Sporomusa sphaeroides DSM 2875: one gene and its partner. The protein of the gene in region 1 binds, or shares a complex with, the protein of each later gene. Links are inferred from orthologs where the notes say so. Each region holds a gene or a part of one and is shown on either strand. Other genes may lie near its edges.

Evidence for each region.
Region 2: the proteins of SPSPH_RS09280 (region 1) and smc are in contact, whole or in part, in a crystal structure (PDB 3ZGX), measured with the Bacillus subtilis proteins. The link is inferred for Sporomusa sphaeroides DSM 2875 from one-to-one orthologs.

What each region holds. Positions count from the first base shown.
Region 1 is NZ_CP146991.1:2,021,474-2,028,865, forward strand. Bases 1,990-4,787 are described here. They hold SPSPH_RS09280 (segregation and condensation protein A), read left to right. Parts: upstream 1,990-2,933; coding sequence 2,934-3,641; downstream 3,642-4,787. Other genes in these bases: trpS (tryptophan--tRNA ligase), read left to right, coding at 1,990-2,926; scpB (SMC-Scp complex subunit ScpB), read left to right, coding at 3,649-4,182; SPSPH_RS09290 (DUF2953 domain-containing protein), read left to right, coding at 4,258-4,787. Also shown: SPSPH_RS09260 (spore germination protein), read left to right, coding at 1-214; SPSPH_RS09265 (DUF4363 family protein), read right to left, coding at 262-999; SPSPH_RS09270 (site-2 protease family protein), read left to right, coding at 1,306-1,926; more of trpS, read left to right, coding at 1,943-1,989; more of SPSPH_RS09290, read left to right, coding at 4,788-4,935; ytfJ (GerW family sporulation protein), read left to right, coding at 4,928-5,383; SPSPH_RS09300 (rubrerythrin family protein), read right to left, coding at 5,446-5,640; SPSPH_RS09305 (D-alanyl-D-alanine carboxypeptidase family protein), read left to right, coding at 5,940-7,088; SPSPH_RS09310 (nucleoside recognition domain-containing protein), read left to right, coding at 7,162-7,392. UniProt on the Bacillus subtilis protein: Participates in chromosomal partition during cell division. May act via the formation of a condensin-like complex containing Smc and ScpB that pull DNA away from mid-cell into both cell halves.
Region 2 is NZ_CP146991.1:1,849,403-1,856,476, forward strand. The notes cover bases 2,391-6,522. They hold smc (chromosome segregation protein SMC), read left to right. Parts: upstream 2,391-2,764; coding sequence 2,765-6,322; downstream 6,323-6,522. Other genes in these bases: SPSPH_RS08335 (stage V sporulation protein S), read left to right, coding at 2,391-2,491; ftsY (signal recognition particle-docking protein FtsY), read left to right, coding at 6,349-6,522. Also shown: fabF (beta-ketoacyl-ACP synthase II), read left to right, coding at 1-278; rnc (ribonuclease III), read left to right, coding at 290-1,024; SPSPH_RS08330 (elongator complex protein 3), read left to right, coding at 1,084-2,130; more of SPSPH_RS08335, read left to right, coding at 2,231-2,390; more of ftsY, read left to right, coding at 6,523-7,074. UniProt on the Bacillus subtilis protein: Required for chromosome condensation and partitioning.

The sequences.
Region 1 (7,392 bases):
TTTATTGATGCTGACAACGAAATCTTTTGGCATTCCTTATCTGTGGCCGGCAATTCCTTTTAATTTTGGTGCGATGAAAGACGTGTTATTCCGGTTGCCCATACCTAATAAAATATTGCGTCCTGCCGTCCTAAAACCTCAGGATGCAGACCGGCTTGAAAGTACCGGCGTGCAAGACAATACTAAAGACAGTAGTGACCAAGATAAAAAGTAAGACAAACAATGCCGCCCGTAGTTTCCGGGCGGCATTGTTGCTGGAGGCTATTTTCCACGAAAAAATTCACGTATATATCCCATGCTTTCATTGATGTTGGCCAGTTGCTCTTTAAACGCGCCTTTATTTTCAGCATTAACGGAATCTTTCAACTGATTTACCGTTGAATGGGTTTTGGTTATCTCACCTAAAATCCCAACCTGCTCCATGCCAGGCTTTACTTTTTCCCAGGTTCCCTGTAATTCTTTTGCTTTAATGACAGCTTTTTCCCAATCTTTATTTTCTACATAAAAACTGACATTGCGTATCCCATTACTGACAGCAATAATATCGGCAACAGGTGATAGTTTATAGGACTTGCCGATATCGCTGATGCTACCCATAAAGGCAAGCAGGTTTTCATGAGATTCGGTTATTTTTTCGGAATTGATGGCTGCAATTAGTTTTCCCATAGCTTCATCGGCTTCCTTTACGCCTTTTTTATCGCCGACGGCGGCTTTGCCTTGCTGCCACTTGGCTTGCAGATTGGCAAGCCCGGCCTGCGCCTGGGCCCAGTCTTCTTTGTTAATGCCTTCAAATACAACTCCGGCGGTGGCTTCCAGATCATAGAGTTCGGCAGGTGCTGAAATAAATCTTTCCCAAACCGGCGGGTTGGGCTTTGATTCAACCGGTTTGCCGGCAGGACCTATTTCCGGTTTAGGCGCAGGCCCTGCTAAGCCGCAGCCGGCCAGTAACAGCAAAATCAAAGTAAATACCGCAATGTTTATCAGTGACAGTACCCGCATAATAAGTAGATGCCTCCTTTCATTTTAAGGTAAAGAACAGCAGTTTACCCGGATATGTTTATTTTGAGCAGGTTTTGCTAATTTTATATATTCAGCAGTAAAGAATTTGCAGTCGCAGACGGCTGGTGTATTGACAACGCTCCACCGCTGGCGCTTGACTTGTGCTTTTGCCAACACACCAGTCGCTGCAAAACTGTAACGCATTGTAGATAGTATAGAAATAATCCGCTATTTTATTTTGCTTTTGCTTGCTTTTTTAGTATAATTTAGTAGTACGTCGAGTGAAAGTAATAAGGAGGACTCCATTTGTTTGGTTTTGACGCCGATATGATATTCAGAATCCCGGCATTATTAATTGCCCTCACGGTACATGAATATGCCCATGCCAGGGTTGCAGTTACGTTAGGTGATCCGACTCCGCGGTTTATGGGGCGGTTAACACTTAATCCTGTATCACATCTTGATCCCATTGGACTCTTAATGTTGTGGCTGGCTCAGTTTGGCTGGGCGAAGCCTGTTCCTATTAATCCCGGCAATTTTACGGATTACCGCAAGGGAATGTTACTCGTATCGCTGGCAGGGCCTGTGTCTAATATGCTGCTGGCGCTCTTAACCGCCTTTGCCATAGCCATTTTGGGTAAGTTGCAGTTGTTACACGGGGATTGGGTAAAAGTTTTGTGGCTGCTGTACAGCTATAACATAATTTTAGCCGTATTTAATTTGATACCCATACCGCCGCTTGACGGTTCAAAGATACTGGCAAGTATACTGCCAGCCCGTCAGGGAGAGATATTTGATAGAATGGAGCAATATGGCTCCTTTATATTAATAGCACTTGTCTTTACCGGTGTTATTGGCAGCATTATCTATCCGCTGAGAATTGGTTTATCCTATATTATTAATTTAATAGTAATGACAGTTTTATAACAGGAGGAGATATATTTTGACTAAAAAACGTATTTTTAGCGGCATGCAGCCGTCGGGGAATTTCCATATGGGGAATTATCAGGTGCTTAGCAACTGGATCAAACTGCAGGAAGAATATGATTGCATATATTCGATAGTAGATTGGCATGCGCTTACATCTTCGTACGAAGATACCGGCAAACTGCCTGAGCGTATTGAAAATATAGCGCTGGACTGGCTGAGTGCCGGCCTGGATCCGGAGAAGAGTATTGTGTTTGTCCAGTCGCATGTAAAAGAACATGCTGAACTACATTTGCTGCTGTCAATGATGACACCGCTGTCCTGGCTGGAACGTGTCCCGACCTATAAAGATAAATTGCAGCAATTAGGTGAAATGGGTAAAGAGATTAATACTTACGGATTTTTGGGATATCCGGAATTGATGACGGCCGACATTATCTTGTATAAGGCTGATGTCGTGCCGGTAGCTGAAGATCAGATACCGCATCTTGAACTGACAAGAGAAATTGTTCGTCGTTTTGCAAATTTGTACAAGCCGATATTTCCTGAGCCTCAGGCTATTTTAAGCCCCCTGTTGCCAGGCATCGATGGGCGCAAGATGAGTAAATCCTATGGCAATGAGATTCCGTATGCGGCTGAGCCGGAGGAGTTGCAGGCGCGGGTAAGGCTGATGATTACTGATCCCAAGCGGGTTAAGAAAACCGATGCGGGTGATCCGGAAGTTTGTACAGTCTATACCTTTCACAAAATCTTTAGTTCACAGCAGGAACAAAGCGAAATTGCCGGTCATTGCCGGAATGCCAGTATTGGCTGTGTAGAATGTAAAAAACGGCTGGCTGAAAAGATGGTTACCACATTGGTCGATGTCCATAGCCGCCGCAAAGAGCTGGCGGCCAAGCCTGAAAAAATCAGGGAAATATTAGCTTACGGTGCCGAACGTGCGAGAAAAGTAGCAGCAGCAACCATGGAAGAAGTCCGGTCAGTCATGAACTTGGGCTAGTTAAACTATGTCAGGCTATACTATCAAGCTAGAAGCTTTTGAGGGACCATTAGCCTTACTAATGCATCTAATTGAAAAAAGTCAGATAGATATCTATAATATTCCCATCGCTGAGATAACCGAGCAATATCTGTACTATCTTAAGGCTATGGAAGAGTTCGATATTGAAGTAGCCAGTGAATTTCTCGTTATGGCGGCTACTCTGTTACAAATAAAATCGCATATGTTATTGCCGCGTCCGGTTATTGCCGAAGCAGCCGATGAGCTTATTGATCCGCGCCAAGAACTGGTTGACCGGCTGATTGAATATCGTAAATATAAGCAAGTAGCCCAGTTCCTCAACCAACTGGGCAGTGAGCGGGACAAATATTTTATTAGATCGCCGCAGGAGTTTGCCAAGCAGTTTCCACTGCCTGAAGGGCTTTCACTTGACGATCTGCTAAAAGCTTTTGCCGCGCTCTGGGAAAGTGTGATCCCTGACTTTGCCGTTATTGCCCCGGAAGAGATAAGTGTTAAGGATAAAATGCACGATATTATGACGCTGTTAAGAAGTAACAACGGGAAGCTGGAATTTCACAAACTCATGATTAGGACAGGTTCCCGTTCGGAGTTTATTGCCGCTTTTTTAGCGTTATTGGAGCTAATTAGATTAAAGCAAATCATGATTCACCAGGAAAAGCAGTTTGCACCGATTTGCCTTAGTTTGAAGGAGTGACCGGCGGATGTTTTATCAGCATTTGCAAGGAGCAATTGAAGCGTTGCTATTTGCTAGCGGACAGCCGCTGCCTGCGGCAAAAATAGCTCAAATATTAGATATTCACGTTGACCATGTGCATGCGTTGATCGTCGAAATGACAGGCATCATGGTGAGTGAGCAGCGTGGTCTTACCATTGTGGAAGTGGCAGGTGGGTATCAACTATGTACAAAACCCTCGCTTGTTGATATTGTCAGCAAACTGGCCGAACTGCAGGATAGCAAATTGTCGGCTGCCGCCCTGGAAACACTCGCCATTGTCGCCTTTAAACAACCTGTGACCAAACAGGAAATTGAGAGTATCCGTGGTGTTAAAGCCGACAGAGTGATTACTACACTGCTTGACCGTACACTCATTAAAGAAGTAGGCCGCAAAGAAGCGGTAGGACGTCCGATTTTATATGGCACAACTAACGAGTTCTTACAATGTTTTGGCCTGAACAGCTTAGATGACCTACCGGCCATCGCCAGCCTGCTTCCGGGTACGGAGACTGAGGAATAAGACAACCATTGGTTGTCTTATTTTTATTTATTCGTGCATACTAACTAATAGGCTACAAGGCGAGAGGTGGAAAGCATGGAAAGCTGGCTATTATTCCTGACAACAGTGCTCTTTTTTTTATGGCTGCTTTCACAAGTCAACCTGTACATTGACTTGCATTTTTGCCGGCGTAAAGATGATGATTTTCTTGAAGTGACTGTTTATGCCTTGAGAAAGCTGCTCATTTATACCATGAAAATTCCTGTTATTGAAATTATCCAGTATAATGATTTGCCATGGGTTACCTCGGAAATACAGACTTCCCATGCTAAAACCGAAACACATGCGGAGCGTGAGCAGCGTTTTGTAAAAAAACTGGCCAAGATATTTATTTACAACCCGCGGCGATTCTTGCGTTTGCTTAAGTCAACCAGACACTTTTTCCGCACCTATCGCCATTATACAAACAGATTAACGCAGGCGATGCATTGTGACAGGCTTGAGATAAAAGTTGTATATGGCTTTGAGGATGCCGCTGTTACGGGTGTCCTAATGGGCATATTGGGCTCTATGCTGGGCCTGTTGCTGCAATCGCTGCAAAATAGGTTGATTATGGATTCCGAACCTGCGGTAAGGGTGAAGCCCGTATATGGATGCAACTATCTGGAGGTCGAAGTAAGGTGTATATTCAGAATCAGACTTGGCAATGTTATTACTGCAAGTATGGCGAGAGTAGCAAATTCATTGCACAAGGAGGCGACTCGCAGTGGCTGATCATCCGATACAGGGTTTAATGAAAACAGCTATGGAAAGTATCAAAGGTATGGTTGATGTCAATACCATTGTTGGCGACGCGGTGGAAACCCCTGATGGAACTGTGATTGTCCCTATATCGCGGGTAACATTTGGTTTTGCGGCAGGTGGCGGCGACTATGAGGCCGAAGATACAGCGGCTGCACACAGCCACCCTTTTGGTGGTGCCAGCGGTGCCGGCATTAGCGTGAAACCGGTAGGATTTTTAGTATGCTCGCCGACTAGCGGAGTGCGGTTTATGTCGGTGGAGAGCAACCTTTTTTATGACCGGCTTATTGATATGGTGCCACAAGTAATAAATAAGATTGAAAGCATGCTGAGCAAAGATGCCAGTGAAGAGGAAGAACTTGAAGAGCTTGCGCAAACTGCCGAAACTCAAGGCTACCGGCAGTCTTCGGCAGAGGAGTAGGACAACCGGTCGTATATGTAAAAACCCACACATAATTGTGTGGGTTTTTACATATACAAGTACTAATTGCTGGCTAAATCATCCAACTTATTCTTAATTTGCGTGGCATGCAGCGCTTCCGCTTCTGCGAAATGTTTAAACATTTTAGCTACTTCTTTGTCATTAATACGATCGGCAAACGACTGATAATCGCGCACAAGTTCCTGCTTTTGCGTCAGGGTGGTGCGCAACGATGATTTAAGATCAAGTGTTTCCATATTGATTCACCTCCTTGAATTTGTTACTATTATTTCCGTCTGCTGCGCAAATAATGCCATGATAGTATTACACGTAAAATTTAGACAAGCTTAGCTATTAACAGCCGCTTTACGACGCCGGTGTGGTTCCTCCGCCTTGCACTGCGCAACAATCCTCGCTAAATTGATCCTGATTTTGATACAAATGGATGCTGGTCTGGCTTATAACATGGATTAATTTGGCAGGTAATTACTTTTGACCTGTGGTGAATTTAATTATATAATATTGCTTGGCTTACCTTACGCGAAAGGATTGAATTATGCGACGACTAATTAATTTTGGAATATTGTCCCTGCTATGTCTGGTTTTTTTGCCAACAACTGTATTTGCCGGGACTGCTCTGCCGGAACTTACGGCTAAATCGGCAATTGTCATAGAAGCATCAACAGGAAAAGTACTTTATAGCAAAAATGCGGCAGAACAGCGCTATCCGGCCAGTACCACCAAGATTATGACACTGATAACAGCGCTCGAGTACGGCAAACTGGATGATGTGGTTACTGCCAGCGACCAAGCTGCCGGCACGGAAGGATCCTCTTTATGGCTCACAGCAGGCGAGCGGCTTACCTTGCTGGATATGTTGTATGGCGTAATGCTTGTATCCGGCAATGACGCAACCGTAGCTGTGGCTGAACATATTTCAGGCTCGGTAGAAAATTTTGCTAAACAGATGACCGCTAAAGCTCATGCTATTGGCGCGGTCAACAGCAATTTCACCAATAGCAGCGGCCTGCCTGATGAACAGCATTATAGCACGGCACATGATTTGGCCAAAATTACAGCATACGGATATAAAAATCAACTCTTTGCTCAAATTGTTTCAACCCAGCATAAAGTTATTCCCTGGCCAGGGAAAGATCATGACCGGGATTTGTATAACGAAAACAAAATGCTATGGCTCTATGACGGGGCTAACGGGGTTAAAACAGGCTATACCGATGCTGCAGGACGCTGCCTGGTTTCAGCCGCCAACCGGAACGGCATTCAAATTATTGCCGTAGTGCTGGACAGCGAACATATGTGGGATGATTCCATAAACCTTTTGGATTACGGTTTCAGCAAGCTCACACAACTGCCTGTTGTCCGTAAGGATGATATCCTAAAGACCGTTAAAATTACTGAGGGTAAAGTCGGTAAGGTAAAACTGATGGCCACTGATGATATTATTCTACCGGTTGCTGATAATGAATTTGATAAATTTACCACGGTAATTGATGCTCCTGAAAAAGTTGCCGCACCGGTTGCCGCCGGGCAGAAACTCGGCACAGTTACCGTCATGTACGATAATGTAGCAGTTGCCAGTACCGAACTGGTTGCTGACCGGACGGTGGAACGAAAATCATTTTTCAAACTGATTTGGGGATCAGTGGTAGGCTTCGTGACATTTGTAATTCGCAATTTTGCTTAAAGGACGCCGCCGGCGTCCTTTTGACGTTCTAGCCTGCAACATTCTGTCATACATCATAATGGGTGATAGTGTGATGATTAATGTAATTTGGTTGTTACTGATGGCCAGCGGCATTATTTATGCCGGAATGAACGGGAGGATTGAGGTTGTTACTGCGAGCGCCATCAGCGCTGCCAAAAGTGCAGTCGAATTGGCGATTAATTTAATTGGAATTATGTGCTTATGGCTGGGTATTATGAAAATTGCCGAATTATCGGGATTAATCAAAGTCATCTCCTTCGTTTTACAGCCGATAGTTGGTTTG
Region 2 (7,074 bases), 170 kb from region 1 along the record:
TTGGTGAACATGCTAAAAACCTCAAGGTTAGCTCAACTAAGTCCATGACTGGGCACCTGTTAGGCGCAGCCGGTGGTATTGAGACAATTGCTTGCGTGCTTGCCGTTGCTAACAGTATCGTCCCGCCGACCATCAATATAGAAAACCAGGACCCTGAGCTGGATCTGGATTATGTAGCAAATAAACCACGGGAACAAGTTGTAAATGTGGCACTTTCGAACTCTTTTGGTTTCGGTGGTCACAACGCAACCATCCTGGTAAAAAAATATCAGGCGTAACCTATTTTTTTATGAAAGAAGTTAAAGGGATGCTAGATGATACCCGCATGCAAGCGTTAACTGAGTTGTGCCGGTCCTTAGGAGTTGTGTTCGGCGATTATAAACTGCTGCATCAGGCTCTTATCCATACGTCATATGCCAATGAAACTAAAGGCACCAGTATTAGGCATAATGAGCGTTTGGAATTCTTAGGCGATGCGGTTTTGGACCTGATCATTAGCTCATATTTGTTTAGTCAGTGCCCACAATTGCCTGAAGGCGAACTTACCAAAGCCAGGGCTCAGGTGGTTTGCGAACAAACGCTGGCTAAAAGAGCATTGGAACTCAAAATTGGTGAATATCTCCTCTTAGGTAAAGGGGAAGCACTGTCTGGCGGACGGGAACGGATATCCATTCTCGCAGATGCCTTTGAAGCCATTATTGGTGCTGTTTATCTTGATGCAGGCTTCAAGAGCGCAGCCCGCTATGTGTTAAATCAGCTTAAATCTGAATTGAAGCTGGTTGAACGTGGTGACTATTTAAAAGATTATAAGACTTGGCTGCAGGAAATTGTGCAAAAAAATAATGATAGCAAAATTGCCTATGAAGTTATTAACGAACGCGGGCCTGATCATGATAAATCTTTTGAAGTGGCTGTTTTTGTGAATACTGAACGTATGGGTTCAGGCTGGGGCAAAAGTAAAAAAGAAGCTGAACAACAGGCTGCCAAACAGGCGCTGCTAAAGCTTGGCACAATAACTCAATAATATGTGAAACCAGGGCGGCCATTTTGGTCGTCCTTTCTGTATAGGAGTATTGTAGTATTATGAAGCATTATATTATCCCGGTATTTATCCCCCATTTGGGTTGTTTGCATGAATGCATTTTCTGTAATCAGAGAAAAATAACCGGCCTATTGACACCAGTTACTGCCAGGCAGGTAGCGGCTGTTATTCAGGAGCGGCTGGCTGACATTAATCAAGCTCGCCGGATAGAAGTAGCCTTCTACGGCGGCAGTTTTACCGCTTTGCCGCAGGCTATGCAAAATGAATTGCTGGCTCCGGCCAGTCAGGCTTTATATAATGGTCAAATTCATGCTATTCGTCTTTCTACCAGACCTGACTGTATAACCGGCAGTACGCTTGCCAATCTTCGCAGTCACGGGGTGAGTATTGTTGAACTTGGTGTTCAGTCTTTTGACGATGCTGTACTTTTTAATGCGGCGCGCGGGCATAGCAGTCAAATTGTAGCTGAAGCTGTGAATTTGCTGAAAGCTGCCGGTATTAGCTGTGGCTTGCAATTGATGCCCGGTTTACCTGGTGAGGATTGGATGAGCTTAATTACTACCGTACGTCAGACCGTCACTTTATGTCCGGATTTTGTCCGCATTTACCCGGCTATCGTTATTGCCGGAACAAGGCTGGCAGAATTATATCAGCAGGGTGTCTACCAGCCGTTGTCATTACCGCAGGCAGTAGCCCGCTGCGCTTATATGAAACTCGTTTTTGAACGCCAGGGTATTGAGGTTATTCGAACAGGCCTCCAAGCCAGTGAGGAACTGGACAAGAATGTACTTGCCGGGCCGTATCATCCGGCTTTTGGCGAACTGGTGGATTCACATATTTTTTACTTAATGCTGACCCGGTTTATTGAACAAAATTTCTTCGATACTGAAACCGGTTTTACGATTGTTCACCACCCTAAAGACACCTCTAAAGTACGGGGACAACATAATAACAATCTCAGTCGCCTGCGACTGCAATACAACTTATCGGCGATAACACTATGTGCTGATTCGACAGTCATTCCTGGCTCGCTCCTGCTCAGACATAAGGGCCTTTCCTTTCTTTTGAGCAAAAAAGCAAAAATATGATAAAATGAAATTTAAAAATCATGTAAAAGAAGGAATTTTTAGGAAATAGGAAGAATACCTTTATGTATAGGCCCTGAATTCAAAGGAGGAGAGCGAAAAAATGGAAGTGCTGAAAGTATCTGCACAATCAAATCCCAAATCCGTAGCAGGCGCTCTGGCCGCAGTTTTGCGGGAAAAAGGTACCGCAGAAGTGCAGGCAGTAGGTGCAGGGGCGGTTAATCAGGCTATCAAGGCTATTGCGATTTCACGTGGTTTCGTCGCTCCCAATGGCATTGATTTGATTACCATACCAGCTTTTGCGGAAATTTCTATTGACGGGGAAGAACGTACCGCCATTAGATTTATCGTTGAGCCTCGTTAATGAGATTCGGCTTGCTGTGAAAAAGTCTGCCAGCACCTGCTGCAGGCTTTTTTATATATCTAAAATTTGTAAGTTTTGCGCGCCAATGCAAAGCCCGCACGGAACGCTGCGACGTCGGCGTTCAACTTCCGCTTATGCATAACGGCCGTTTTGTGCCTCAGGAATGTTCCGGGAATCCGCTGGCTAAGTTATGGTCTTATGTTCTCTGCTCTTGTGTTACTGTACCTGGCATGGTAAAATTTTGAGTGACTTTAAATATAAAGGGTGATTAGTATGCTGCTCCGCCGACTTGAGGCATATGGGTTTAAATCGTTTGCCGAAAAAACCGAACTGGAGTTTGGACAAGGAATAACAGCCATTGTTGGCCCCAACGGCAGCGGCAAAAGCAATATTTCTGATGCCATTCGTTGGGCGCTTGGTGAACAGAGCCTGCGCACCTTGCGTGGTGCCAAGATGGAGGATGTCATCTTTGCCGGCAGTGTCAACCGCAGACCTTTGGGAGTAGCAGAAGTTTCTCTCGTATTTGATAACAGTGATGGGCAGCTGGCATTGGATTTTAGTGAAGTTACCATCACCCGCCGCGTATTTCGTTCAGGGGACAGTGAATATTACATCAATAAAACACCCTGCCGATTAAAAGATATTCATGAAATGCTGGCAGATACAGGACTGGGCCGTGATTCGATGACAGTAATCGGGCAGAACAAAGTTGATGAGATATTAAGCAGCAAACCTGAAGAACGCCGGCTTTTGTTTGAAGAAGCCGCCGGTATCATCAAGTATAAACAGCGTAAACGGGATGCCTTGCGTAAGCTGGACGACACAGAACAAAATCTGACCCGGGTTCGGGATATTACCGCAGAGCTTGAAAGTCAGTTGGAACCGCTCAAAGAAAGCGCTGACAGGACTAGCCAGTTTAATTTGTTAAACACGGAATTGACAGCCTGTCAGGCAACTTTGCTGCTGGAACGGTTGACAAAAGCGGAAAAGCTGGTAGAGAGCGCCAAGCTGGAACAGGCTAATGTAACAGACCGGAGTATTGCAGCCAGTGCCCGGTTAACTACAGCCGACAATGAAAAAGATGCGCTAACGCTAACGCTTGCTCAAACAGAGGAAGCGATTACTTGTGCTGAAAAGAATATTCAAGAAGTGGCCCAGGAAATAGAGCGCACAGATAGCCGCACAGGAGTACTGACTGAGCGAATTGAACAAGGTCAAAAGGCGCAGGCGCGTTTTGACGATGAGCTTGCCCGCTTAACTGCTGAAAAGCAAGCGGCAGAAGTAAAACTTAATGAGCTATACGGTGAGCTGGAAGCTAAACAAGGACAAATTGTCACTGCTAATGCCATGTTAGCGGAGAAAAGCAGGCACAGCGAGTGCCTGGCTGCCAGCATCAGACAGCTTGAGCAGCAAATTGAGACAGGTAAAGAGCAAACCTTTGAACATTTGCAGCTGTTGGTAAATGAACGTAACGCCCTGCGCATGCTTGAGCGTGACTTGGCGGCGTTAACCGCACAACAGATGAATTTTGCTAAAGAACATGAGAACTATTTGAACCGGCAGCAGGAGATCAGCGCTAAAGATCAGCAGCTTAAGGCCGAGACTCAAGCGCTTGCTGACCGGCGAAAGGATTTCGAACAGCAGATTAGCCTTGTGCAGCAGAACAAGGCTAAATTGGAATATGAATATAAGAATATCTTAGAAACAGAACAGCAGCTTGCCGGTAAGGTAAATGAAACCTCATCCCGCCTTAGTGTTTTGACAAGCATGCAGCAGGAATTAGAAGGATTTGGCAGGGCGATAAAAGGTATATTGAAACACCAGAGTTCCTGGCGTCAAGGGATTTGTGGCGCAGTAGCCCAGCTTTTGACAGTGCCGGATACCTATGTCAATGCCATTGAGGTGGCACTTGGCGGTGCTCAACAGCATCTTGTTACCGATACCGATCAAACCGCTAAGCAAGCTATTAATTTCTTGAAAACACAAAAATTAGGACGGGCTACTTTTTTACCGTTAAACACAATTAAAATAAGTAAACCAAGAGAAGCCGAAATACTGGCCGCCAATCAGCCGGGCGCATTAGGGTTTGCCGCAGATGTTGTCGGGGTTAGCGAGCGGTATCGCTCAGTAGTAAACTATTTACTGGGCCGGGTTATTATTGCCAAAACCATTGATCATGCACTGACAATTGCGCGCAATTGTGGATTTTCCGTAAAAATTGTTACCCTTGACGGTGAACTTATTAATCCCGGCGGATCATTGACCGGCGGCAGCATGGGGCGTAAAGAAGCCAGTTTTATTGCCAGGAATAATGAAATTGACACACTTAAACAAGCATTGACAGCCCTGAAAGAGCAACGGGAAATTTTAGAACAGGAAAAAGCGGCTATTGCCAACGCTATAACCGGGGCTAACGCGCAGCTGGCCGGTTATGATAACAATGTAAAAGAAATAGAGCTTCGTCAAGCCGAATTGGCAATTCATTTAGCTGCAGTCAGGACCGAGGACGAACAGTGCGAGCTGGCGCTTAGAACGATAACTGCCGAAGCAGCGGATGGTCAGCGCGAAATAGTTGTTTGTCAACAAAAGCTCGAGCAAAGTAAAACCAGCATTGCTTCTTTGGAAACACGGGAAATCGGTTATAAATCACAAGTGGAAAACTGGCAGGGTGAACTTAAAATCAAAAAAGCTGAGCAGCAGGCTATTGGCGATGAGTTGACCGATGCTAAAATTAAACTCAGCGCCATTACCCAAGCGGTAACCACAGCCCGCGCAGGTTGCGAGCAGGCTGCGCAGCTGCAAGCATCGCTGGCTGCGCAGCTTGTCCGTATCCATACCGAGAAGCAGCAGCTACAGTCGGAGAATGGACAAGCTCAGGACGAACTCGTCTCACTCTCGGCAAGCAAGGAAGGGCTGTTACGCGATAAATGTCAGCTGGTTGAAACACGTCAGGCACTTTATGCCGACAAGCTGGAAAAACTGGCAGGCATAGGCCGGCTGGACAAAGAGATCAAAGATTTACGCCGGCAGAGTGCTGACCTGCAAAACAAACTGCACGAGATGGAATTACTTGTCACTAAATATACATATGAAGCAGCTAACTGCCACGAACAGCTTACCGGACAGCTTGCCCTCACAATCGAGGAGGCACGTGCGCTAAAAAGGTCTGACAGTATTGAACAGCTGTTACAGACAATAGCTTCCCTTGAACAGCAGATAGCAGCACTTGGACCGGTTAATCCGGCAGCTATTGAAGAATATAACCGTGTCCGGGAGCGATATGCCTTTTTGCAGGGGCAAGTTACTGACTTATCACAGGCTAAGGAGTATTTGACATCAGTAATTAAAGATATTGATATTACTATGTCACGTCAATTTAATACCGCCTTTAAAGCCATAAATCAATACTTTGGCGATGTATTCAACCGTTTGTTTGGTGGTGGACGTGCGGAGCTTGTGCTGATTGAGCCGGGCAATATTCTGGAAACAGGCATAGATATTATTGTACAGCCTCCGGGAAAGAAACTGCAAAATCTAGCCCTGTTGTCAGGCGGTGAACGGGCACTTACCGTAATTGCATTGTTATTTGCTATCCTGACATATCGTCCGGCACCTTTCTGTGTGGTTGACGAAATTGATGCTGCCCTGGATGAAGCCAACGTACAGCGGTTTAGCGAATTTTTACGTGATTATGCACAAAACACGCAATTTATTATTGTTACCCACCGCAAAGGAACTATGGAAGCCGCCGGTGTATTGCATGGCGTGACAATGGAAGAATCGGGAATATCCAGGCTGGTTTCGGTAAAGTTTATGGACAAAGCCGGATAACAATATCTAATTTGGGGGAATTCACAATGGGATTTTTTGATAAATTAAAAGCAGGTCTGGAGAAAACCAGGAAAAGCTTTACGGAAAAAATCGAGCAGCTGGTTATTGGTTATGCCACAATTGATGACGAATTTCTTGATGATCTGGAAGCCGTATTATTGTCGGCAGATGTTGGTGTAGCAACCACCAGCAAATTAATGGCTGAAATTCGTAAAGGCATTAAAGACAAGCTAATCAATTCTCCTGATGATCTAAAACCATTCTTACAGGAAAAAATCAGTGCTATGCTGGTAGGTCAGTCCCCGGCAGAAGCTGCCCATAACCCGCCTACCGTTATACTGGTTGTTGGCGTAAATGGAGTTGGTAAAACAACGACAATTGGTAAATTAGCCAGCTATTATTGTGAAAACGGCAAGAAAGTGCTGTTGGCTGCCGGCGATACCTTTCGCGCCGCTGCCATTGATCAGATAGAAATCTGGGGGCAGCGGACCGGTACCGAAGTTATTAAACATGCGGAGGGCTCTGACCCGGCGGCAGTGGCTTTTGATGCCGTACAGGCTGCCAAAGCCCGGAAAGCCGATATGGTTATCATTGATACGGCCGGCCGTTTGCATACCAAATCGAACTTAATGGAAGAACTGAAAAAAATTAACCGGGTAATTGCCAAAGAAATAGCAGATGCACCGCACGAAACCTTATTGGTGCTTGATGCCACTACCGGACAGAATGCTATTAATCAAGCTAAACTATTC